2 regions of the Sphingomonas sp. S-NIH.Pt3_0716 genome follow, and region 2 is predicted to be linked to the other one. Evidence: predicted binding sites of a transcription regulator. Region 2 holds the regulator's gene; the other holds the start of a gene.
What was found. The regulator LexA, encoded in region 2, represses DNA repair genes until DNA is damaged. The targets are predictions, from matches to a motif close to GTTCCNCNCTTGTTCT.

Region 1 (11,717 bases), on a different contig from region 2:
GGTCTGAGCCGCAGTCTGCTCGATTTTCACGATGCCCGTCTGTGCGAAGACCTCGCAAATGACCGGCCAGAACTGTTCATCGCACTTTGCCTTTCGAACGATCCAGCCTCGCCCTGGTGTGGACAGCTCGACGTCGGCGGCAACAAGATTTCGGGAATGTCACGAAAGGCCTCCCTGCGCACACTGCAAAAGGCTGTGCGTAGATTTCTCAACCATTCCGGCATTCTGAAGGAGCGCACCGTTGAAGAAGCGGCGAGGACGGTTCTGGACTTCTGGGTGGCTGTCTCGGTTGCCATGCATTCGGACTGGTCGCGACCCCGAGGTTCGTTGATCGCCAAAGGAGTGGGAGTGTACAGCCTGATGGAGATCGCTGCGGACATTTGGCTTGAGAGCGGCGGTGCCCTCACGCGTGAGCTCTTTGTGGCTCGCCTCTCCGATCTCGCAGCGGAGACAGACTGGTCTTCTGATGGTCCTATGAAGGGACTGGGCGGTGAAAGTGGCGTCGCGGCTGCGGTTGCACAACTTCGGGCTGTCCGCGCCCGCCTGCACATCAAGGCAGTCGCGTAATGGCCGGCAAAAGCATTTTGCTCATCGAACCGGGATACAAGAACAAGTATCCTCCCCTAGGGCTGATGAAGATCGCCCAATATCACGGGCCGCAGGGCAAGAACGACAACGTCACGTTCGTGAAGGGTGAAGATCCCTCAGCCTTCAACAAGGCATGGGACCGGATTTACGTAACAACGCTGTTCTCGTTCGAGTACCCGCGGATAGCGGCGACCATCGACTATGCCCTCAAGGTGGCAAACGGCCAACCCGACAAGGTATTCGTCGGTGGGATTGCGGCCTCACTCATGCACGACCGGTTCATCGAGGAACGGCGCTGGCACGGGGTCCGGTTCATCAAAGGATTGCTCGACAAAGCCCCCGCAATCTCGCTTCAGCTCGATGATTTCGCCGAGGAACTCTATTCCGAAGACCTTTACGGCAAACCGATCGAGGACCTGGTTCCCGACTACAGCATCCTTTCGCAGATCGGATATGCATATCCAGTTCGCGACGCCTACTTCGCCTACACCTCGCGTGGCTGCATCCGCAAATGCCAGTTTTGCGGCGTGCCGAAGCTCGAGGGCATGCAGCGCGACGTTGAATCGCTGACCGACCTCGTCCGCGCAATTGATGACATGTATGGTCCTAAGAAGGACCTCATCCTGATGGACAACAACGTGGTCGCGAGCGCTCGCTTCAAGGAAGTGATCGCAGAAATTCGCGACCTCGGCTTTGTTCCTGGGGCAAAATTGCAGCGGCCTGGCTCAAGAGTACCCGTGCAGCGGCGCGTCGACTTCAACCAAGGTGTCGATGCCCGCATCCTGTGCAAGGACAAGATGTACCTGCGCGAACTTTCATCAATTTGCCTCAAGCCCTTGCGGATTGCGTTCGATCACCTTGGCGTGCGCAAACCCTACGAGCAGGCAGTCCGTTATGCGCATGAATTCGGGCTCAACGAGCTGTCGAACTACATGCTCTACAATTTCCATGACACCCCTGCCGATTTGTTCGAGCGCATGCGCCTCAACGTCACGTTGAACGAGGAGCTTGGAGTTCGAATCTGGTCCTTCCCCATGCGATTCCAACCCACCATGCGTCCCGATCGTGGGCATATCGGTGAGAACTGGACCCGTTACGAGCTGCGCTCGATGCAGCTGATCCTTCAGGCCACGCACGGTGTAGTCAGCGGCGCACCTGAGTTTTTCCGCCGAGCATTTGGCGACACATTCGAGGAATTTCAAGAAATTCTGCTGCTTCCACAAGACATGATCTTCAATCGCGACTGGTTTCAGCGTCTGGACGGGCGAGGAGAATACGATTCCTTCCGCGCGGAATTCACTCGCCTTTCGCCAAGCCGACGTGACGAACTGAAGCACATTTTATCCTCGGTCGACCCGCGCTTCTTCCCATCGCTAGTCGATGAGGTCGATGACGATGGGCTGCGCTCTATCCTGCGGTACTATGTCCTCCGTCCTAAAGCGGAGATGATGACGATCTGGCAGCGTCAAAAGCCCGTCGAGCCGGAAGCCTTGGTACCCGATGATGAGCGGGTCGAGGATGCGGCGTTGGAATACGATGATGATGTCGATGCCCCGCAATCGGCTGAGTGTAAGCAAAGGCATCTGGCGTGAATCTCTCTGAAGTTACGAACATCGGCGCAAGCCGGCCTGTGATTGGCAAGGACGTTCTCGAGTTGCTCTCGACTGCGATGTACGTCGATCCGCTCACTATTTACCGGGAGTACGTGCAGAACGCGGCTGATGCGATCGATGACGCCCGCGCGGCAGGACTTCTGCGCGCGGATGAAGGCGCTATCGCCATCACAATAGATCCAACGACGAGAACAATAACCATCCGTGACAACGGGGTTGGCATCACAGCAGACGCTTTTCAGGCCATCCTGACAGCCATCGGGGCAAGCAGCAAACGTGGCACCGGCGCGAGAGGCTTCCGCGGAGTGGGCCGGTTGTCGGGCCTAGCCTATGCCCGTGAACTCACGTTTTGCGCATCTGCTGCAGGTGAGACACATGCCCATGCTTTGACCTGGGACTGCCGCGCTCTGCGGTCGGTGTTGAGGGACTTCGATGACCGACGAGAGTTGCCCGAAATTGTCGGAGCTATCACCGCGGTCGAAGAGACATCCGAGGTTCCGGCCGAAGAGCACTTTTTTGAGGTCACCCTGACTGGCGTTCCTCGGATTGGCGATGATCGATTGCTGTCTCCGGCTGCGGTGAGTGATTACCTCGCGCAAGTTGCGCCTGTACCGATGGCACCGCAGTTTACTTTGGCGGCTGACGTCGATGCGCAGCTTGGCAGCCTCAGCGAAATTCGCCGCTTGGCCATTACCGTCAATGGGGAAGCACCGTTGACCCGACCGTTCGCAGATGTAATGCCCGTCGACGCGGGGAGACCACTTTGCCTTCGGGAATGCAGGTTCATCGAAGTTCCGAGCGTTGACGGCGGTGTCGCTGCGCTCGCTTGGGTTGCCCATCACGACTACGAAGGGGCCATTCACGCGTCTACAAATGTGCGCGGACTGCGCGCTCGGGTCGGAGACATTCAGGTCGGCGATTCCAACTTGTTCGAAGATATCTTCCCCGAAACGCGCTTTAACGCCTGGACCGTCGGTGAGGTTCATATCTTCGATCCGCGGATCGTCCCGAACGGTCGGCGCGACGATTTTGAGCGGAACGTGCATCTGGCAAACTTGAAGAACCACCTGGCTCCGCTCGGCCGGGAGGTCGCCGTGCGATGCCGCACTAGTTCGCGGGAACGCAAGCGCATCCGGGATTTCGAACTTGCCCACCAAGCTGCGCTCGAAAACATTGCCATACTCGAACAAGGCAGTCTCGCGCCGAACGCCTGCGAACACGTTGCGCTTGCTGTCGACATGACCGTCGTGAAGATGGAGAAGCTTGCCGCTCCTGACAACTTGCTGGATGGTGAAGGACGTGAGCGCGCTGCGATTGAAGAAGTGAAATCGCGGCTCGAAGCAGTGACACGTTCAACGCCATCAAGTTCGCCGCTCGAGCGGATGGCTCCTGAGCGCAAGGCGCATTACGAGGAAATGTTCAGCCTTATTTACGAGTGCGCAGCCAATCGCTCGGCCGCGAAGGCGCTTGTCGATCGAATCCTAGCAAAACTGGCGTAGCGCGCCGTTGGCTTCTGAGACACCTCCCGCATTGATTTTTGGGGGAGGAGTTAACCCGCTGGGATGTGCTGTTCGACCTTTTCGTAGACATCATTCACGAATGAGACCTGCTCCTTGCTGAGCAGGCCCTTCTCTGGGTGAGCCGTATATTGGCGGATATCGTTGAGCACCTTGATCCACTTGGTGCTCTCTTTCTTGTTGTCCGGATCCTTGTACCCCAAGGACAGGGTGTCCCGGAACAAATCCCAGTTGGCGACGGCGATATCCTGGTAGTTGATGAGGTATAGGTGTGACTCCTCGTCGCCTTCACGATTCTTCTTTTCCCATTCCTGGGTACAGGAAAGGCGAATGGTGAGCGGTACGCCTTGCGTCCACCACGCCTTGTGATCGCGGCCAAAGTGATCTTTCAGGGTGTCGATGACATAGTTGAATAGCTTCTTGTGGATTTGGGTAACCTTCGCCGCAGCCGCGTCAGCGCCAGCTGCATCGCGCGAAGCCAGATATTCCTGGAGGCCCAGCGGGCGGAAATCGGGTAGTTTCGCCTGAATGTAGGCTTCCATTCCAAACGACTGCTGCTTCACAGCTGTGAGTGAGGAACCGATCTTGCGAAACGCCTGGATATCGTTCGGCGCTACCGATGCCAGTTGATCTGCCAGGGCGGCGAGATACGGCTCCAGTTCCTTGAAAGTCTCATCCGCATTGAGCAGCGATAGGTCGATGCCCGAAGTTTGACGGACGTGTTCTGCGACATCCTGGATCACCAGGAACAGGGCGCGCAGACCGTTGTTGGTGCAGACATAGCCAGTAGGGCTGTCTCCAGCTGCCCATTGGTTCGGCAATGTGTTTGCGAAAAGCGCGAGACATTCGGTCAGAACAGATAGGCTCTTCTTGAGGTTGGCATCGTAGTTGAGCGGATCTCCCGTGGAGAGAGGACCGGGCACGATCATGCCTTTGAGGGGGCTGCCGATCAGCCTGGCAACCTTCAACCCGTCTCGAATCGACGTCTGCGTAAGGCACCGGACATTCGTCTTCCTGGTGCCCGAGACGACCATGCGATCGAAGAGGGGAGACGCCTTGTCCTTGTTCAGCCGGTACGCGATCCGCGACAGCAGGGCCTGAAAGGCCTCTTCGACATCATCGGACTTCCAGTGCAGGTCCGAATAAAGCTCGACCAGCAACCCGGTTTTCACCTTCACCTGCTTGCTGTTGATGTCGATGAACAGGTCCATTTCCTCATCGGCGGGAAGGTTGACGTAGGCCAGCACAGGCAGAACCGTTTCGTCGCTTTTGAAGCCTCCGTTTTCACGCGCATAGGCATAGCCATAGAGACGGTGCTGCCCATCTATTACCCATGCCGAGGCGTAGATGGCTGGCAGATGCAAGAAGCCGAGGATCTCCTCGCCAACGGTCTCCTTCTTGTCGAACTGTGGTTCCTTTTTGCCGGGGAGCTTGAGGTTCACGACGATATTCGTGGGGAATTTGCCGCCCTCATTGATGTACTTCGCAATTCCCTTCAAGCGGTCCGACTGGAGCATTCGCTGATAGGTTTCGAGGTTTTCGATGTCGCGGCTGCCCTTGTGGCCGACGTAGGCGATCTTCATCAGTTCCTCGGGCCGGATAAGGAAAGTGTAGAACGGCCTTCCCCCCATCTTGCCCCGGGTCGCGACAACGGTCTGCGCGAGCCCATCGACCCGCTGCCCCTCGAACATGTGCGCGAGGAACTGGAAGCGCGCGGCCATCTTGAGGTGCTGTGTCAGCTGTTTGTAGTAATCCAGAAGCTGATCCGAGATGACTGCGATCTGATACTCTTTGCACTTTTCCAAGTCTGCATCGCCCCAGATGATGTTTCTGGTAGCAATCGCAAATTTGACCTTCAACTTTTTCTGGCTTCCGTAATGCAGCTTGATGCTTTTTTGCGCAGCCTCGCGCAGCGCGCGGATCTTCTCGATAAGGTCCGCCATCGGCTTGCGGCCAACATTTGCTTTCTGCCGGCATTCAACAATGATGACCGTCTCGTCGTCCTTGGCGAAGACATCGATCTGTCGAGGGTTCAGGCCGTCCTCGACTGCAATCGTGAAGAGCCTGCCTTTGTTCAGCTCTTTGAAGCCCATTTGAGCGAGGAGGCACCAAACTTCATCTTCTAGCTGCTCGTGAGCCGGCTTGGCCTTTGCAAGCCTAGTCGATTTCTTGTTCTTCTTTACAACGCGCCACCCGTCTTGCTCTTCAAGGGCGACTTTTTCGGCAATCAGCTTGCGTGTTGAACCGGTAACTGTGTGGAAGATGTCCTTGCTTTTGCGCTGACGCAGCTCAGAATCAAGATCATCCCCCGTGACGGTCGGGCCCATTACGTCATCAGCCATTTCGATTTTTGCCCCCTTGCATGCACCGTGAGTAGCAACAGGAGTGAATGCGAGGAAGACCAAACCGTTATGAGCTGTTCGTTCTGCGCAGACTCTCACGTCAAGTATTACTGAATTGGACCCGACTGTGCCTTGGAGCACATGTCGTTGAACTCGATTAAAGAAGGGTCAAAATGTCGGCGATGGGCTGGATCATTCCCGAGGATGATCTTCAAATTCTTAAAACAACATATCCACCGAGACATGCTCCCCTGGAGGTGCCGCATTGCACACTGGCGCTTGGGTGCTCACGTGGGACCCGATTGCCGCCTCCCCGGAAAGGGGTCATCTTTGGCAAGATCGACAATCTTGATGGCGTGGAAGCCCTTCTCTTAACCATTGATGGGGAGACAATCCGTCCAGATGGGGCAATATTGCACATAACGTGGTCACTGGCACCTGGGCGGAAACCTCGGGATAGCCATGAGGCGATACGCACAACAGCTCCTCTGTTATCAAAAGTACCAATTGAGGTGGATCTAATACCAAGCTGGTTCTGATCTGACCCTAGATTCGGGCGCGTCGTTCTGCTGACAGCGCCGGCAGTTTCGACCTGAATGAACGCCCGCTTCAGACATCCTCACGCGATCACGGAACGTCCGGAATGTCAGCGGCTCACGAATTACCCCGACCATCGAAATCGGGGCGGCCAAAGCTCTGCTGGACGCATCGACATTGGTCCCGTCCGAATTCTCCCAACCTTCATGTTTCTCGCGCAGAAGGTCGTAAGCGAGCGTTTCGAGCGCCACTTCGGTGCTGTGCTAGCGCAGAACCGGCTCTGCTTCGCCATAGGGCAGGTCGAGGCTGTTTACCTTGCCTGCGGGCAGCGAGGCCCTGCTCGTCGCCGATATAAACCTGAATATCCTCGATCTGGCCGCTGTCGCCTTCACCGTCGAAGATGACGACAACACGCGTGATGTCGCCGAGGCGAGATGCGCGAACAGGCGCTGCTTGTTGTCGGGAACGAGTTGTGCCGCCGCGGCTTCCCACGCGGCATATCGTTCCATGGTCGCCGCCATGTCGATGGCGTGCCGGGACCGTGTTGCATCCGTCATTGCGGAACTCTTGAAAGGCGAAAGCCCGGCGCGATGACCGGGCTTTCAGGGATTGGGGGTAAGCGGTGGACCGCTGTCGGCGGATCATTCCCGAAGCCCGCCGACGGCGATGTCCTCGATCTATTCCGACGCCTCGTCAAAATCGGCGTCATCGTCGTCGACCAGATGGGCCAGCGCCAAGGCGCCCTCGCGGCCGAGTTGCCCGAGCCGCTGAAGCGCGCTGAGCAGGACCGGAGCCAGTTCATCGGGTGTCGCGGTGTCGATCCGGGAAGTCTGCATCGTCAGTCTCCTTAAAATGCGAAAAGCCTGACGCGGGTGCGCCGGGCTCGAAGGATGGAAGGTGGTGTGAACGGGGCGAGCGAACCCGCCCTATTCGGGGGCTAGGCCGCCGCCGCGACGTCCTCGCCGCCATCATTGCCGGCATCGACCGGCTGCTCCTCGTCGTCGAGAAACGCGGGCAGAGCAGCCGTCTCCTCCTCGCCAGGAACCGGATCGGCAGCGGGCGCATCGAGCGGTTCCGGCGTCCGCATCGGCTCGGGGAGCCAACCGGAATCCTCCAGCAGCCGCTCGGCCTCGTTCGCCATATCGCCCTTCTTGAGATGGTCGATCATCTCCGCGAACTTCGCACCCTTGGCTTCGGCGACATCGGTGAGGATGCGCGGCTTGGTCACGTTACGGAAATAGCCCTCGACCGTCGGACGCCAGCCGGCGCCGATCAGATCGAGCCCGACCGCGCGGGCGACAACGTGGCTGTGTGCGATGCGCCGCTCGATGCTGTGCTTCGAGATGCGGCCATTGTCATATTTGGGCACGACCTCCGCTTGAGCATTCAGGACTTGCGAAGCGCAATGCGCGAACAGCGCCGCCTGCTCGGCTCCGTCGAACGCGAGCAGCGCGTCCCACAGATCCTTGTCGTCGTCGGGCAGCCGATCGGCCCAGCGCTTGTGGCGCTCTTCGATCGCCCTGGCCGGGGCACTGCCGCGCAGCCCGGACGGGGCGAACCCGAACGACACTTTGTTGAGCGACACCTCGAGACAGGACTCCCGACTGTAGCTATAGAAGGTGCTGAGCACGAACGCATGAAGCACCGCCGCGAAGGCCGTGGACGGTTCCTGCGCAAGGGCATCCTGAAGGGCGAGTGTGCGCCAGGCGGTGAGTTCAGCAACCAGCCGGTCGGGCAGAGGCTTGAGGATTTCGCCATCCTCATCCTCGTCCCCGGACGGTGCCGTGTTGATGGACACGACATTGGAGACAGCAGGATCGCTCGTGTCGTCACTGTCCTCGCCACCCGAATCGCCGCCCACGACGGGCGCATCGGTTTCGTTGCCGCCGGACACGGCTTCGACCACCGGCTCATCCTCTGGCAGGACATAACCGCGCTCAATGCAGAGTGAGCCGTCGGATTCGATCGACACGAACACGCCGGCCCGCGCCATGTCCTCAGCTGCGAAGGTCAGAGGCCGTTCGACCAGCGCGCCGATCTCGGCATCGATCGCCGCTAGGCGCTCATGCACCTCGTCGGGCACGTGGGGCTCGTCCGACCACTGTTCCTCCAGCGCCTCCGCCTCGGCTTCCAGTTCGGCAAGGCGGGCGTCTTCCTGCGGCGTCCGGTCCACGGGCATGCCCTCGATCTCGCGTATGCCGTCGGTCACACCCCAGGGCAGGTCGACCGCGGTCGCCACCCATTTCCAGCCTTCGGCGCCGATTACCTCGCCTTGCGCCTGGAGCTTCTCGCTGACCAGCCGGTCAAGCAGCGCCGGATCGGTGAGCCAGCCGCCCTCATCCTCCTCGAACAGGTCGCGCAGCACATGACCGCCCGCCGCGACATAGGCGTCCACGCCGATGAACCGCACCCGCCGGTCGGCGACCCGGATCGTGTCCTCGGTCAGCTTCTGCCGGATATAGGCGCCCGACTTGTTGTAGCTGTGGGCGAGCAGCTCCCAGACCTGCTCCTGCCGCGCGTGATCGTCGGAGACCGAGAAGGCCATGAGTTGCTCGAGCGTCATGCCGTCCTCGGCATAGACGGCGTGCAGCTTCGGCGAGACCTTGGCGAGGCGGAGGCGCTGGTTCGCGACCGCCGGGGTGACGAGGAAATGCGCGGCGATCGATTCGATCCCTTCGCCCTTGTCGACCATCGCCTGCATTGCCCGAAACTGATCGAGCGGATGGAGCGGTTCGCGGAAGATGTTTTCCGCATAGCTGTCCTCCTCGGCCAGCACGCCGTCGTCGGCGATCCTGACCACACAGGGGATGGGCGCATTCTTTGCGAGGCGCTTCTGCTTCACCAGCAGTTTGAGCGCGCGGAACCGCCGGCCACCGGCCGGCACCTCGAAATCGCCGGTTTCCTGGCCCGCCTCATCGAGGATGGGCCGGACATTGAGGCTCTGGAGCAGGGTGCGACGGACGATGTCGTCGGCCAGTTCGCCGATCGACACGCCGGCCTTCACCCGGCGGACATTGGACTGGGACAGACACAGGCGGTCGAACGGAATGTCGCGCGAGCCGCTGAGGGTGATCTTCTGGGGCGCTTTGGCCATGGGTTTTCTCCATGACGGGCCGCCGCGAGACTCTCTCCCGGCTCCCAGCCCGTCACGAAGCCCCCAGGCTTCCCTCTTCCTCTCTGGGCCTGCCGCAGGCAGGCCATGCGGCCTTGTCGAGATGGCCAGCACCATTCGCCGCAAGCGGCTTGCCACGAAGTTCGCTATTTGTTCTTATGTTCAGATTTGATGAATCGAACGAGATGAGCTGTCCGCGATCCTGCTGGCCGCGCCCGGCTGGGCGCGGGTCGGGCTGACGATGCCGGACGAACGGATGCGCAAGCGCGCCGCCGACACGCTGGCCGCGACGATCATCGAAAAGCTGGAGGGGTCGTCCCCGCCCGACTTGAACCAGCTCAGGTTGCCGCTGTAGGCGAAGGCGCGAGCTCCAGTGCCGTATCGAACACGCCGCGCCGGACGCCGAAGCGATCGGAGAAGGTGACGACATTAGTGCGGCCGTCGCGATCGATCTGCGTGAACCGCAGCACATCGCCCTTGAGGATCTCGATCGTGACCGGCGGCAGTTCATCGCGCGGGTCGTGGAAGGTCATGCGATTCTTCGGCATCTTCACCTCCTGTGCAGCGGCAATCGTCGCGGCTGCTCTTTTCAGGGGTCAGGCCATTCCTTCTTCATTTCGAGCAGCCCGAGCATCCCCTGATAGCTCTGATTGGGACGGATTTCACCTTAGTAGCAGGCATCACGCAATTCTGCCTCGCGTTCCTTCGTTTCGAAAGGCTGAAGTCTTGGTTCGAAGCTGCCTGCCGGAAGGTCAGGAAGGCATGGGAGGCAAAGCCGCGCGAGACGATGGCGTCCCAGAGGGTGAGAACATTAATCCCACTGTATCGCCGGTCGCTGACGGCATTGTACGGCATGCCGATACTGGCGGCCGACGAACCCCACGGCTGGACCCAGGGGACGCAGCCAGCTTCGAGTTCGGCGATGATCCGGCTGGTGATCTGTTCGTAGAGTTTGGTCCGCTCGCCCGCGGATCTGGTGGTGCGTGCATGTGCCATCGCGCTTCTCCGCGACGGATCGGTCCCGAGCCTCTCTCGTGACGCTCAACCCGTCACGGCCGGTCGGCCGCACTCTCACTCTCAAAGGGGGCGCTACGGGGCGCAGCCCCGTTCGAAGGGGTCCGTTGAGATTCGCGAAGCGAGGCTCAACGGTAGGGGAAGACTTTCCCCCTCAAGGCGAAATCCCGTGCGGCAGGAGACGCTATGGAACGCCAATTTTGGCATTCAGCGTTGTAGCCCGGTTGTAGCCCGTGCAAATCCGATGCGTCCGGCGCCGAGCGCATTCCTCATACACCATTGATTTTCTTAGGAATTCTGGAGCGGGCGAAGGGATTCGAACCCTCGACCCCAACCTTGGCAAGGTTGTGCTCTACCCCTGAGCTACGCCCGCTCTTGGCGGCCGGGAGAGTGTGTCCCTCTCGGCGGGTGGCGGCGAACTAGCAGTGGTTTCCAAAGTCGGCAAGGGCTGAATTGCAGAAAAATGAAAAACTTTTTGGAAAAGGAAAAAATCCCCCGTTTTCCGGGGGTTTTGGCGGTGTGATTAAATTGGCGGGTGGCGCCGGGGCGAACGCGGCTGCGGATCGGCCCATGGCGAATCGTCGAATCATGCCGCCTTTGGCCATGGTGTGCATGTATCTGCGCGATATTGGTGATGGCAGTGCTGCCGGTGGTCGCGGCTTGACAGTGGCGGGCGCGACTTCCTAGTCCCCGATGCAAAATCGGACCAAGGGGACGCGCTTCATGAAAATCCTGCCGCTGCCGTTGATGCTGTGCGCGCTGCCCGGCGTCGCAGCTGCCCAGGCGCCCGATGTGACGGCGGATGAGGCCGCCTCGATCGTGGTGACGGGCACGGGCCTCGCCCTGCCGCCTGGGACGCCGGCTTATGGCTCTGTGGTGATCGACCGGGATCGGCTTGAGGATGCGGCGTCGGGTCGGATCGAGAGCGTGCTGGCCGATGTCGCGGGCTTCCAGCAGTTCCGCCGCTCCGACAGCCGCGCCTCCAATCCCTCGA
Region 2 (11,717 bases):
CGCGATCCGCTTGCGCTCGACCTGCCCGAACGGCGCGTGGTCCTCGACGAATGGGGCAAGATCGTCAGCGTCGCGGTGCGCGAACGGCTCGATGCCCATATGCTGATCGAGGATTATATGATCGCCGCCAACGTCGCCGCCGCCAAGGCGCTGGAGGCGAAGAAGGCGCCGGTCATGTATCGCGTCCATGAAACGCCGGGCCGCGACAAGCTGGTCGCGCTCAAGGAATTTCTCGCCACCTTCGACATCGACTTCGCGCTCGGCCAGGTGATCCGTCCGTCCACCTTCAACCAGCTGATCAAGAAGGTCGGCGAGTCGGAGGAGAAGGAGCAGATCATGACCCAGATCCTGCGCTCCCAGACCCAGGCCTATTATGCGCCGCAGAATATGGGCCATTTCGGCCTGGCGCTCGGCAGCTACGCCCATTTCACCTCACCCATCCGCCGCTATGCCGACCTTCTGGTCCATCGCGCGCTGGTCGGCGCCTATGATCTCGAACTGCCCGCGCCCAAGGACAGGGCGATCCCCGACCGCTCCTCCCTCAGCCAGGAGGATTATGAGAATATGGGCCGGGTCGGCGAGATGATCTCGGGCCACGAACGCCGCGCGATGGAGGCAGAGCGCGAGACGATCGACCGCTATGTCGCCGCCTTCCTGTCGGCCCATGTCGGCGAAGTGGTGAAGGCGCGGATCACCGGGGTCCAGAATTTCGGCTTCTTCGCCACGGTCGAGGGGCTGGGCGGCGACGGCCTCGTGCCCGTCTCGACGCTGGGCGCCGAGCATTTCTTCTTCGACGAAGCGGGCAAGGCGCTGCAGGGCGTCGAAAGCGGCGACCGCTATACGGTGGGCCAGCGGCTTGAACTGCGCCTCGCCGAAGCCGATCCAATCAACGGCGCGCTGCGCTTCGAGCTGCCCGACAATCCGGCCCCGCGCGGCAGCCCGCTGAAACGCGACCGCACCCGCCCGAAGATCCACCGCGGCCGCCCCACCAACATCCGCCACATCGGCAGCAGCCGGGGCAAGCACAAGAAGCGCTAGGGGATGGGCGGCGGAGCGCTGCCGCCTCTGCCTACATCGTCATCCCCGCTTTTTTTTCACCGTCATTCCCGCGAAGGCGGGGATCCATCTCCCACCATAGTCCCGGCCGCGAGGTCCGGGGATGGACTACCGCTGTGCGCTCCGCGTCCCGCCTTCGCGGGAATGATCACCACAATAGATTGCGAACGATCCGGTTTCAGTTAAAGTTTCTGCATGTCGATCAGACTTCTTCGAGTTGACGTCTCCTTACGAGTGATATTCGCCTGGGGAGCGGCATTGCTGTTTCCCGGCCTATTATTTGGTTCGATTCTCATCGTACTCGCCGCCCTATCGATCCCACTATTGTTTCTTGCCGCAATCGTGGCCCTTTGGTTCGGTGGATCGATTGCCCGAAACCCCATGCTATGGTCGGCGGCAGCAATATTCGGCGCGCTAATCGTCGGCTGCGCCATCTATGGACGAGCGGGCCTCTTATCCCTCGTCATCAGTATGCCCGCTGCACTATTTTTCTGGATGTCGCTGCGCCTGTTTCCACTGCAGCAAAGTCAAGCATGAAGCCCAACACCCCGTTCACGCTTTGCGCCTGATCGAAATCCCCCACATCCCCTTCCCCCCATCGTCATCCGCGCCTATAGGCTGTGCCCCATGATCCTCGTCATCGACAATTATGACAGCTTCACCTGGAACCTGGTCCATTATCTGATGGAGCTGGGCGCCAAGGTAGAGGTCGTGCGCAACGACGCCATCTCGGCGGGCCAGGCCCTGTCGAGCGGGGCCAAGGCCTTCCTGCTGTCGCCCGGTCCCTGCACCCCCAATGAGGCGGGTGTCAGCCTGGATCTGGTCGCAGCCTGCGCCGATGCCGGCGCACCGCTGCTGGGCGTGTGCCTGGGCCATCAGGCGATCGGCCAGCATTTCGGCGGCAAGGTGGTGCGCGGCGGGCTGATGCACGGCAAGACCTCGCCTGTGCGTCATGACGGCACCGGCCTGTTCGCCGGCCTCCCCTCGCCCTTCACCGCGACCCGCTATCACTCGCTGATCGTCGAGGATATTCCGGCCGACCTGGTGGTCAACGCAACCAGCGAGGACGGTTCGGTCATGGGCTTCCGCCACGCGACCCTGCCGATCCATTCGGTCCAGTTCCACCCGGAAAGCATCGCGACCGAACATGGCCATGACATGCTGGCCAATTTCATGAAGATCGCCGGCATCCCGGTCCGCGAGCGCGAGGCCGCGTAAGCCTAGCTTCGCCGTTTCACTTCTTCCGTCATCCCGGACTTGATCCGGGATCCATTCAGCGCTCGCTCGCCAGCGTAGCGCCGAATGGATCCTGACTTCCGTCAGGATGACGAAAAGGGAAAAAGGCCGCAGCCGTGTCAGTGCGGCACCGCCCCCGTCTCCACCCCGGTCTTGTCGTGCAGGGCAAAGCGGTCGACGATGTCGGCGCTCGCCCGGTTATAGCCGACCACCTCGACCATGCGCCCTTCGCGCCGCAGCCGGGCGATGATCTTGCCGAGCGCGCCGACACCCGAAATATCCCAGAAATGCGCGCCCGACACGTCGATCAGCACATGGGTCGCGCTTTCCTCGCCGGTGAAGGCGCGGGTGAAGCGATCGACCGAGGCGAAGAAGATCTGGCCAGTGACGCGATAGGTCGCCCGACCATCGACCTCGCTGCGCTCCACCGCGAACATGCGCTGCACCTTCGCGGCAAAGAAGATGCCCGACAGCAGCACGCCGGTCAGCACGCCCAGCGACAGGTCGCGGGTCGCCACCACGACCACCACCGTCGCCAGCATGACGGCCGAGGAGGTCGGCGGATGGCGCCGCAGATTGGCGATCGAGGCCCAGCTGAAGGTGCCGATCGACACCATCACCATCACCGCGACCAGCGCAGGCATCGGGATGCGGCCAACCCACGGCCCCAGCACCGCCAGCAGGAACAGCAGGAAGGCGCCAGCGACGAAGGTCGACAGCCGCCCGCGCCCGCCGGACGTGACGTTGATCACCGACTGGCCGATCATCGCGCAGCCACCCATGCCGCCGAACAGGGACGCGACGATATTCGCCCCGCCCTGCCCCATGCATTCGCGCTGCTTGTCGCTGTCGGTGTCGGTCATGTCGTCGACGATCTGCGCGGTCAGCAGCGATTCGAGCAGGCCGACCGCCGCCATCGTCACCGAATAGGGCAAGATGATGCGCAGCGTCTCCCAGGTCAGCGGCACCTGCGGCAGGGCAAGGCTCGGCAGTCCTTCGGGCAGCCGCCCCATGTCGCCGACCGTATGGACCGGCAGGCCCAGGCCGATCGACAGCGCGCTCAGCAGCAAAATCGCGACCAGCGGCGCCGGCACCGCCTTGGTGATCCGGGGAAAGAGATAGATGATGGCCAGCCCCCCCAGCACCATCGCATAGGTCTGCCAGCCGACATTCGTCAGCTGCGGCAGTTGCGCCATGAAGATCAGGATCGCCAGCGCATTGACGAAGCCGGTGATGACCGATCGCGACACGAACTGCATCAGCAGGTCGAGCCGCAGCAGCCCGGCAATGATCTGCACCACCCCCATCAGGATCGTCGCGGCAAACAGATATTCGACGCCATGCTCGCGCACCAGCGGCCCGACCAGCACCGCGACGGCAGCGGTCGCGGCGGAGATCATTCCCGGTCGCCCGCCGATCAGGGCGATGGTGATGGCGATCGCCACCGAGGCATAGAGGCCGACGCGCGGATCGACCCCGGCGATGATGGAAAAGCCGATCGCTTCGGGGATCAGCGCAAGCGCAACGACGATGCCGGCCATGATGTCATGGCGCGCCGTCCGGGCGTCGCTGAACCATTGGCGGCGATAGCGGCTGAAAAATTGGGTCATGTCGAAAATCCACATCAGGTCACATGGCGCCGACGCGGGCGCAGTCTCGATAAACATGTGTGATGTTGTCCGGCGGATCGGCGGCCGGAATAGCCACCCGGAATTTCACCGGGTCCATGCGAATGGCGGCCTTCTACAGCCCTGCCCCGCCAATGCAACCCCGGCTCGGCCCGCGCCCTCGCCCGGACGCCCTACGGCGATATACTGTGGGAGGCCGGGTGGGGGCGCGGGCCGGTGCGGCACCGAAAATGCGCCCTTCCGCGCATTTTCCAAGAAAGCCCTATCCCTCGCCGAACAGCGCCCGCTGCGAACTCTCGATCTCCTCGAAATAGCGCCGCCGCGCATGTTTCTCGGTCAGCACGCCCAGCACCAGCCCGCTTTCGTCCACCACCGCCAGCTCGTCCGCCGCCGCCTTGTCGAAAAGGGGCAGGATCGCGCGGATATCCGCGTCGGCGCGCAGCGCAATATCGGCCATTATTGCCAGCGGCGCGATCGGTGCATCCTCCGCCAGTTCGGGGCGATAGGCGGCTGCCGTCGGCACGATGCCGCGATAGCCGCCCGCACCGTCGATCATGATCGCCTTGCTCGCCGACCCCAGCGGCACCAGCGCGCGAAACTGGCCGACGCTCATCGTGTCAGGCACCGACACCCAGTCGCGCCGCATCATCCGCCCGGCGGTCAGGTTCATCACCCAGCCAATGTCGCGCGGGCTGCGGATGGTCGATCCGCGCAGATGCAGCCGCCAGGTGGAGAAGGAATAGCCGAACATTTCCCGCGTCACCGCGCTCGACAGCAGCGACGCGGTCAGCACCACGCCCATCAGCTGGAAATCATGGGTCGTCTCCAACATCAGCAGCCCCAGCGTCATCGGCCCGCCGACGATCGCGACGCTCAGCGCCGCCATCCCCACCAGCGCCGCATCATTGGGGTCGAGCGACCAGCCGATCCCGACAAGGTCGACGATCTGCGCGAAAATCTGCCCCGCCAGCGATCCCAGGAACAGCGACGCAAAGAACAGCCCGCCGCGAAAGCCGAAGCTCAGCGAAATCACCGACGCCGCGATCTTGAGGCACAGGATCATCAGCAGCACGGTCCAGTCGGGCTGCAGGATAAGGTTGAGGTGCAACGCGCCATGGCCCGCCGACAAGGTCTGCGGCGTCAACCAGGCGAGCGGCATCAGCAGCACGCCGCCGATCACCGGCCGCCACCGCCCCGGCCAGGCCCAGCCCTGCACCCGCAGCTCGGCAAAGGTCACCATGCGCATGATGAGGATGCCCAGCCCTGCGCAGAGCAGGCCCAGCAGCGCATAAAGAAGATAGTCCGCCGTTCCCAATATCCGGTCCGCCGTGGTCGCGATCAGCCAGGGTTCGACGCCCAGCGCGCGGGTCACGAACGCCGCGCTCAAAGCCGCCGCCACCACCGGCGCAATCGCGGCCGGCGTATAATGGCCGATCACGATCTCGAACGCATAGAAGGCGCCGGCCAGCGGCGCGCCGAAGGCCGCGCCCACGCCTGCCCCCGCGCCCGCGCCGACTAGGGTGCGCAGATCATTGCGCCGCAGCTTCAGCCATTGCCCCAGCAGCGACGCGACGCCGCCGCCCATCTGCGCATAGGCCGCCTCCAGCCCGACCGAGGCGCCCGCTCCGTTCGACAAGACCGTCTGCCCGGCGATCACCAGATTGTCGGCCATCGGGATGCGCCCGCCATGCAGGGCATTGGCCTCCACCACGTCGATCAGCGGCCGTTGCCGCCGGCGCAGCAGCCGCGCCAGCAGCACCAGCGCCAGCCCGCCCAGCGGCAGGCCCAGCAGCCGCCAGGGATGGCGGATCTCGCCCAACGCGCTCAGCCGGTTGATGCTGACGCCATAGAGCAGTCCCTGAATGCCGTGCGCCATCAGCTGCAATAGGTTGGTGATCAGCCCCGCCGCTACGCCCGCCAGCACGGCGAGCAGGATGAAGGCCGCCTCGCTCTCGCGCAACCGGCGGCGCTGGCGGATGGCAAGGCTCCAGAACAGGGTCGACCAGGATCGGCGCATGGCTTTCCCGACAACGCCCCTTTGGCGCCGGCGTCAAGCCAATTGCCGGGTCACGCAACAAAATTCCAATTGGCGGGCAAATAGCATGTCGCCCTCGACTTTCGCGCGCGGCCGGGACTAAAGGCTTGGGCCATGACCCTGTTGCCCGATCCCAGCGCGCCCCTGGCCGCCGACGAAGCCGCCCGCGCCTTCGACCTGCTGTTCGACGCCGACCTGTCGGACGAGGCGATTGCCGGCTTCCTCGTCACCATGGCGCGGCGCGGCGAGACTGCGACGGAAATCGCCGCCGCCGCCCGCGCGATGCGCGCCCGGATGATCCCGGTCGATGCCCCCGAAGGCACGATCGACGTCTGCGGCACCGGCGGCGACGGCCATCATACGCTCAACGTTTCGACCGCCGTCAGCCTGGTGGTTGCGGCCGCCGGCGTACCGGTCGCCAAGCATGGCAATCGCGCCGCCTCGTCCAAGGCGGGGGCCGCCGACACGCTAGAAGCATTGGGCCTTGACCTCGATCGCGCCGCCGCCACGGCCGAATCGACGCTCAAGGATCTCGGCATCTGCTTCCTGTTCGCGCAAAATTATCATCCTGCGCTCAAGCGCCTCGGCCCGATCCGCCGGTCGATCGGCGAACGCACCATCTTCAACCTGATGGGGCCGCTCGCCAATCCCGCCAATGTCCGCCGCCAACTGGTCGGCATCGCCCGCCCTGCCTATGTCCCCATCTATGCCGATGCGCTCGGCCAGCTGGGCGCCACCCATGCGATGATCGTGTCGGGCGACGAGGGGCTCGACGAACTCTCGCTCGCTGGCGGCAACGACATTGCCGAGGTGACGGCCGACGGCGTGGTCGCGATGCGCCGCCTGACCGCCGCGGACCTCGGCCTCTCGACCCATCCCGTCACCGCCATTCGCGGCGGCGACCCGGCCCATAATGCCGCGGCGCTGCGTGCCCTGCTCCAGGGCGAGGCCGGCGCCTATCGCGACGCCGTGCTCCTCAATGCCGCCGCCGCTTTGGTGGTCGCTGACGCCGCCCATGATTTCCAGGAAGGCGTCGAACAGGCCGCCGAAGCGATCGACAACGGCCTTGCCAACGCGCTCCTCAATTGCTGGATTGCCTATCAATGACCAACAAGCTCATCGAAATCTGCGATTTCAAGCGCGAGGATGTCGCCCGCCGCAAGGCTGCGACCACGATCGCATCGCTCCACGCCCGCGCCAGCGAGCAGACCCCGCCGCGCGGTTTCCGCAGGGCGCTGGACGATGCCGCCCGTTCGGGCTTCGGCCTGATCGCCGAGGTTAAGAAGGCCAGCCCGTCCAAGGGGCTGATCCGCGCCGATTTCGATCCGCCGGCCCATGCCGTCGCCTATGCTGCCGGTGGCGCTGCCTGCCTCTCGGTGCTGACTGACGAGCCCTATTTCCAGGGCCATGACGATTATCTGATGGCCGCCCGCTCGGCCTGCGCCCTGCCGGTGCTGCGCAAGGATTTCATCGTCGATCCCTGGCAGATCCTCGAAAGCCGCGCGCTCGGCGCCGACGCGATCCTGATCATCGTCGCCGCGCTGGAAGATAGCCAGATGCAGGAGATCGAGGACGCCGCGCTTGGCCTTGGCATGGACGCCCTGATCGAAGTGCATGACGAGGCCGAACTGGAGCGCGCGCTCAAGCTCCGCTCGCGCCTGATCGGCGTCAACAACCGCGATCTGCGCGATTTCAGCGTCGATTTCGCCCGCACTTATGAGCTGGTCGGCAGGGCGCCGGACGGCTGCACCTTCGTCGCCGAAAGCGGCCTTGGCTCGCATGCCGACCTCAGCTCCATGGCCGATCATGGCGTGCGCTGCTTCCTGGTCGGCGAAACCCTGATGCGCCAGGCCGATGTCGAGGCCGCGACCCGCAACCTGCTGACCGGGGCATGACCGGCCTCACCCATCTTGATGAAGACGGTGCCGCCCGCATGGTCGATGTCTCGGCCAAGGCGGTGACCGCGCGCGAAGCGGTGGCCGCCGGGCGCATCACGATGGCGGCCGACGCCGCCCAGGCGATCGCCGCCGGCCTCGTCAAGAAGGGGGACGTACTGGCCGTCGCCCGCGTCGCCGGCATCATGGCGGCCAAGCGCACCGCCGAACTGATCCCGCTCTGCCATCCAATCCCGCTGAGCGCCGTCACCATCGACTTCGCCCTCCACGACGATGGCGTCACCGTCACCGCGACCGCGCGCACCGCCGGCCAGACCGGGGTAGAAATGGAGGCGCTGACCGCCGCCACCGCCGCCTTGCTCACCGTTTACGACATGGCCAAGGCACTCGATAAGGGCATGATAATCGGCGATGTTCGCCTGCTCGCCAAGCGTGGCGGCAAGTCGGGCGACTGGACCGCGCCGGAGAGCAGCGACCGATGAGCCTGATGCCGGTCGCGGACGCGCAGGCGCGGCTCCTTGCCCTCGCCGATCCGTTGCCGGCCGAACATGTGCCCGTATCCGCCTGCGCCGGTCGCTGGCTCGCCACCGACATCAGCGCGCGCCGCGACCAGCCCTGGGCCGATCTTTCCGCGATGGACGGCTATGCCGTGCGCGCATCCGAAGGCGCCGGGCCGTGGCAGCTGGTCGCGACCAGCAGCGCGGGCGACGCCGATATCCCGGCCCTGCAACCGGGCCAGGCCTGCCGCATCTTCACCGGGGCGCCCTTGCCGGCCGGCGCCGACGCGATCCTGATCCAGGAAAATGCCACGCGCGACGGCGACAAACTGACCGCGCATGACGGCATACTGACGCCCGGCAGGCATGTCCGCCCGCTCGGCTCAGATTTCCGCGCCGGCACGCCGCTGGTCAGCGCCGGTAACCGCCTCACGCCCGGCCAGATCGCGCTCGCCGTGCTGGGCGGCCATGGCAGCCTTCCCGTCGGCGCCCGGCCGCGTGTCGCTTTGCTCTCGACCGGCAATGAACTTGTTCCCCCCGGCGCGCCGACGCCGTCGGGCTATCTCCCCTCGTCCAACGCGCCGATGCTCGCTGCCCTGCTCGCCGCCCTGCCCTGCGACGTGATCGACCTTGGCATCGTGCCCGACGATCTCGCCGCCATGACGCAGGCGCTGGAACAGGCGGCACAGGCCGACATCATCGTCTCGACCGGCGGCGCCTCGGTCGGCGACCATGACTATGTCCGCCCCGCCTTCGCGGCGGCCGGCGGCACGCTCGATTTCTACAAGATCGCGATGCGGCCCGGCAAACCGCTGATGGCCGGGCGTCTCGGCAACGCAATCTTCCTCGGCCTGCCGGGCAATCCGGTCTCCGCTTTCGTCACCGGCACCCTCTTCCTCTGCCCGCTGGTCCGCCATCTCGCCGGATCGCGCGCGCCGCTGCCGCCGGTCGTGCAGGCCCGCCTTGCCGCGTCGCTTGGCGCAACGGCGGAACGCGACGATTATCTGCGCGCCTATCGCGCCGCCGACGGCATCGTCTCGGTCACCGCGCAGGACAGCGCCGCCACCGCCGCCATGGCGCTGGCCGACTGTCTGATCCGCCGGCCGGCCGGCTCAGCCCCCGCCATTGCCGGCGACATGGTCGACATCATTCCGCTGACCGCCTGACTATCTGACTGCCTGGCCGGCAAAAGCGGCGCATGGTTTAACGCGCTTGACTTGCCCCTTTCCGTTTCCTATGCGTTCTTCATTCGTTCCATGGAGGACCGCCGATGTTGACGCCCAAGCAGCAGGAATTGCTGAGCTTCATTCAGACCCGGCTGGAAGAAGGCGGGGTGTCCCCTTCGTTCGAGGAGATGAAGGACGCGCTCGACCTGCGCTCCAAGTCCGGCATCCACCGGCTGATCAACGCGCTGGAGGAACGCGGCTTCATCCGACGCCTGCCCAACCGCGCCCGCGCGCTCGAAGTGCTCAAGCTGCCCGAGGCGATGCATCGCGCGCCTGCACCAGCCGTCCCGACGCCCAAGATATCGGCTCCGGCCGTGCTGCTGCCGACCGCCGCCAATGACGTGATCGAAATCCCGCTGCACGGCCGCATCGCCGCCGGCGTCCCGATCGAGGCGATGGAAAGCCACACCATGCTCTCCGTCCCCGCCGCCTTGCTCGGCTCGGGCGACCATTATGCCCTCGAAGTGTCGGGGGACTCCATGATGGAGGCCGGCATTCTCGACGGCGACTTCGCGCTGATCCAGCGCACCGATGTCGCGCGCGAAGGCCAGATCGTCGTCGCCCTGATCGACGACGCTGAAGCCACGCTCAAATATTTCCGCCGCGAAGGCGCGCGCGTCCGGCTCGATCCCGCCAATGCCGCCTATGAACCGCAGATCTATGATCCGCGCCAGGTCCGCATCCAGGGCAAGCTCGCCGGCCTGCTGCGCCGCTACAACTGACCGGCTGTTCGGGGCCGGCGGCGCACGATCCACGGATGCGCGTCTCCGGGCCGATGGACGGTGTGAACTTTGCCGCTTTCAAGGCCAATCGACAGGCCGCCGGTGCGCGACAGCAGCCGGCGGTCGATCTTCATCCAGCGCGGCCGGCACCACCAGGGCAGCCCCCGATCGCTGATGACGATATCGGCCGCCGCGCAGTCCCGCTCCAATATCGGCCGATCGACCAGCATCGCATTGCGCGTCACCAGCAAATGCCAGTCGCGCCCGTCCCGTGGCAACGTCACCGCACATAGATCAGTCGAACAGCGCGCCTGCTTCATCGTCGCGATCGCCTCCAGCGTCCCGTCATAGCCCGCGCTCTCGCTCAGCACGTCGCGGACATACTCACCCGCCCCCTCGCGCAGCAGCGCCATCGTCCCCGCTGGTGTCAGCACCGCGACATGCCGCCCGTCGCCGGTCACCACGATATCGGGCGGCGCCAGCAGCGCGATGCCGGCCAGGCCGATCGCGACCGGCCCCAGCCCCAGCCAGCGCCAGCGACTGCGCCAGAGCAGGCACCAGAGACCTCCCACCAGGATGACCGCGAACAGCCCGCCCGGCACCGCCGGCGCCAGCATCACCGCCATCGGGCTCGCCGCCACGCCATGCGCCACCGCTAGCAACAGCGCGATCGCCTTGGCCGTGAGCCACCAGAAGGGCGCGCCCAGCCCGACGAGGTCGAAGCACAGCGCCAGCGCCTCCAGCGGCATGATGACGAAGGTGGTGAGCGGGATCGCGACCAGATTGGCCACCGCGCCCAGCAATCCAGCCTTGTGAAAATGGTAAAGCGCGATCGGCGCCAGCACCAGTTCGATGGCAAGGCCCGTCATCAGCATCGCCGCCACCGTCCGCCCGGCCTTGCGCGGCAAAGGCTCGTCCCGCGCCATCGCAAACGCCTTGAACCGCCGATGCTCGCCCAGCGCCACCAGCGCGACCACGGCGGCAAAGCTCATCTGGAAGCTCGGGCCGATCAGCGCCTCTGGCCAGAAGACCAGCACCACCAGCGCCCCGGTCGCCACCAGCCGCAGGGTGATCGCCTCGCGCCCCAGCGCCAGCCCGCCCAGCACCAGCAGCGCCGCGATGCAGGATCGCACCGTCGGCACCTCCGCGCCGGTCAGCAGCGTATAGCCGATCCCCGCCAGCGCGCCGCCCGCCGCCGCGATCAGCATCAGCGGCCAGTCCAGCGCCGCGCGCGGGATCAGCGCCAGCAAGCGCAACAGCAGGAATATCACCGCCCCGATCAGCGCCGTCACATGCAGCCCGCTGATCGACAGAAGATGGGCAAGGCCACTGCGCCGCATCGCCTCCGCATCCGTTTCGGCAATCGCGCCCTGGTCGCCGGTCGCCAGCGCCACCGCAATCCCCGCCGATGCGCCCGCCACC

Region 1: a site for LexA is predicted at 9,851-9,866, ahead of BRX37_RS27220 (DUF6771 family protein). Genes of this name have one in related genera too.

The regions. Positions count from the first base shown of each region.
Region 1 is NZ_QLJK01000003.1:238,910-250,626, forward strand. Features, by position in the region: gene BRX37_RS03815 (DGQHR domain-containing protein) at 1-567, shown strand, start outside; gene BRX37_RS03820 (radical SAM protein) at 567-2,180, shown strand; gene BRX37_RS03825 (ATP-binding protein) at 2,177-3,700, shown strand; gene BRX37_RS03830 (DGQHR domain-containing protein) at 3,751-6,060, opposite strand; gene BRX37_RS27580 (DUF6878 family protein) at 6,579-6,848, opposite strand; gene BRX37_RS27585 (DUF6878 family protein) at 6,802-7,242, opposite strand; gene BRX37_RS26610 (hypothetical protein) at 7,275-7,433, opposite strand; gene BRX37_RS03845 (ParB/RepB/Spo0J family partition protein) at 7,535-9,691, opposite strand; gene BRX37_RS27220 (DUF6771 family protein) at 9,945-10,064, shown strand; gene BRX37_RS03855 (hypothetical protein) at 10,048-10,257, opposite strand; gene BRX37_RS03860 (ArdC-like ssDNA-binding domain-containing protein) at 10,322-10,705, opposite strand; tRNA gene BRX37_RS03865 (tRNA-Gly) at 11,022-11,096, opposite strand; gene BRX37_RS03870 (hypothetical protein) at 11,177-11,410, shown strand; partial or broken gene BRX37_RS03875 (TonB-dependent receptor) at 11,447-11,717, shown strand, end outside.
Region 2 is NZ_QLJK01000005.1:65,698-77,414, reverse strand. Features, by position in the region: gene BRX37_RS05275 (ribonuclease R family protein) at 1-1,038, shown strand, start outside; gene BRX37_RS05270 (hypothetical protein) at 1,252-1,593, shown strand; gene BRX37_RS05265 (anthranilate synthase component II) at 1,684-2,274, shown strand; gene BRX37_RS05260 (SulP family inorganic anion transporter) at 2,412-3,902, opposite strand; sul1 at 3,966-4,021, opposite strand; gene BRX37_RS05255 (chloride channel protein) at 4,183-5,937, opposite strand; gene trpD (anthranilate phosphoribosyltransferase) at 6,070-7,062, shown strand; gene trpC (indole-3-glycerol phosphate synthase TrpC) at 7,059-7,850, shown strand; gene moaC (cyclic pyranopterin monophosphate synthase MoaC) at 7,847-8,332, shown strand; gene BRX37_RS05235 (molybdopterin molybdotransferase MoeA) at 8,329-9,513, shown strand; gene lexA (transcriptional repressor LexA) at 9,618-10,295, shown strand; gene BRX37_RS05225 (ComEC/Rec2 family competence protein) at 10,286-11,717, opposite strand, start outside.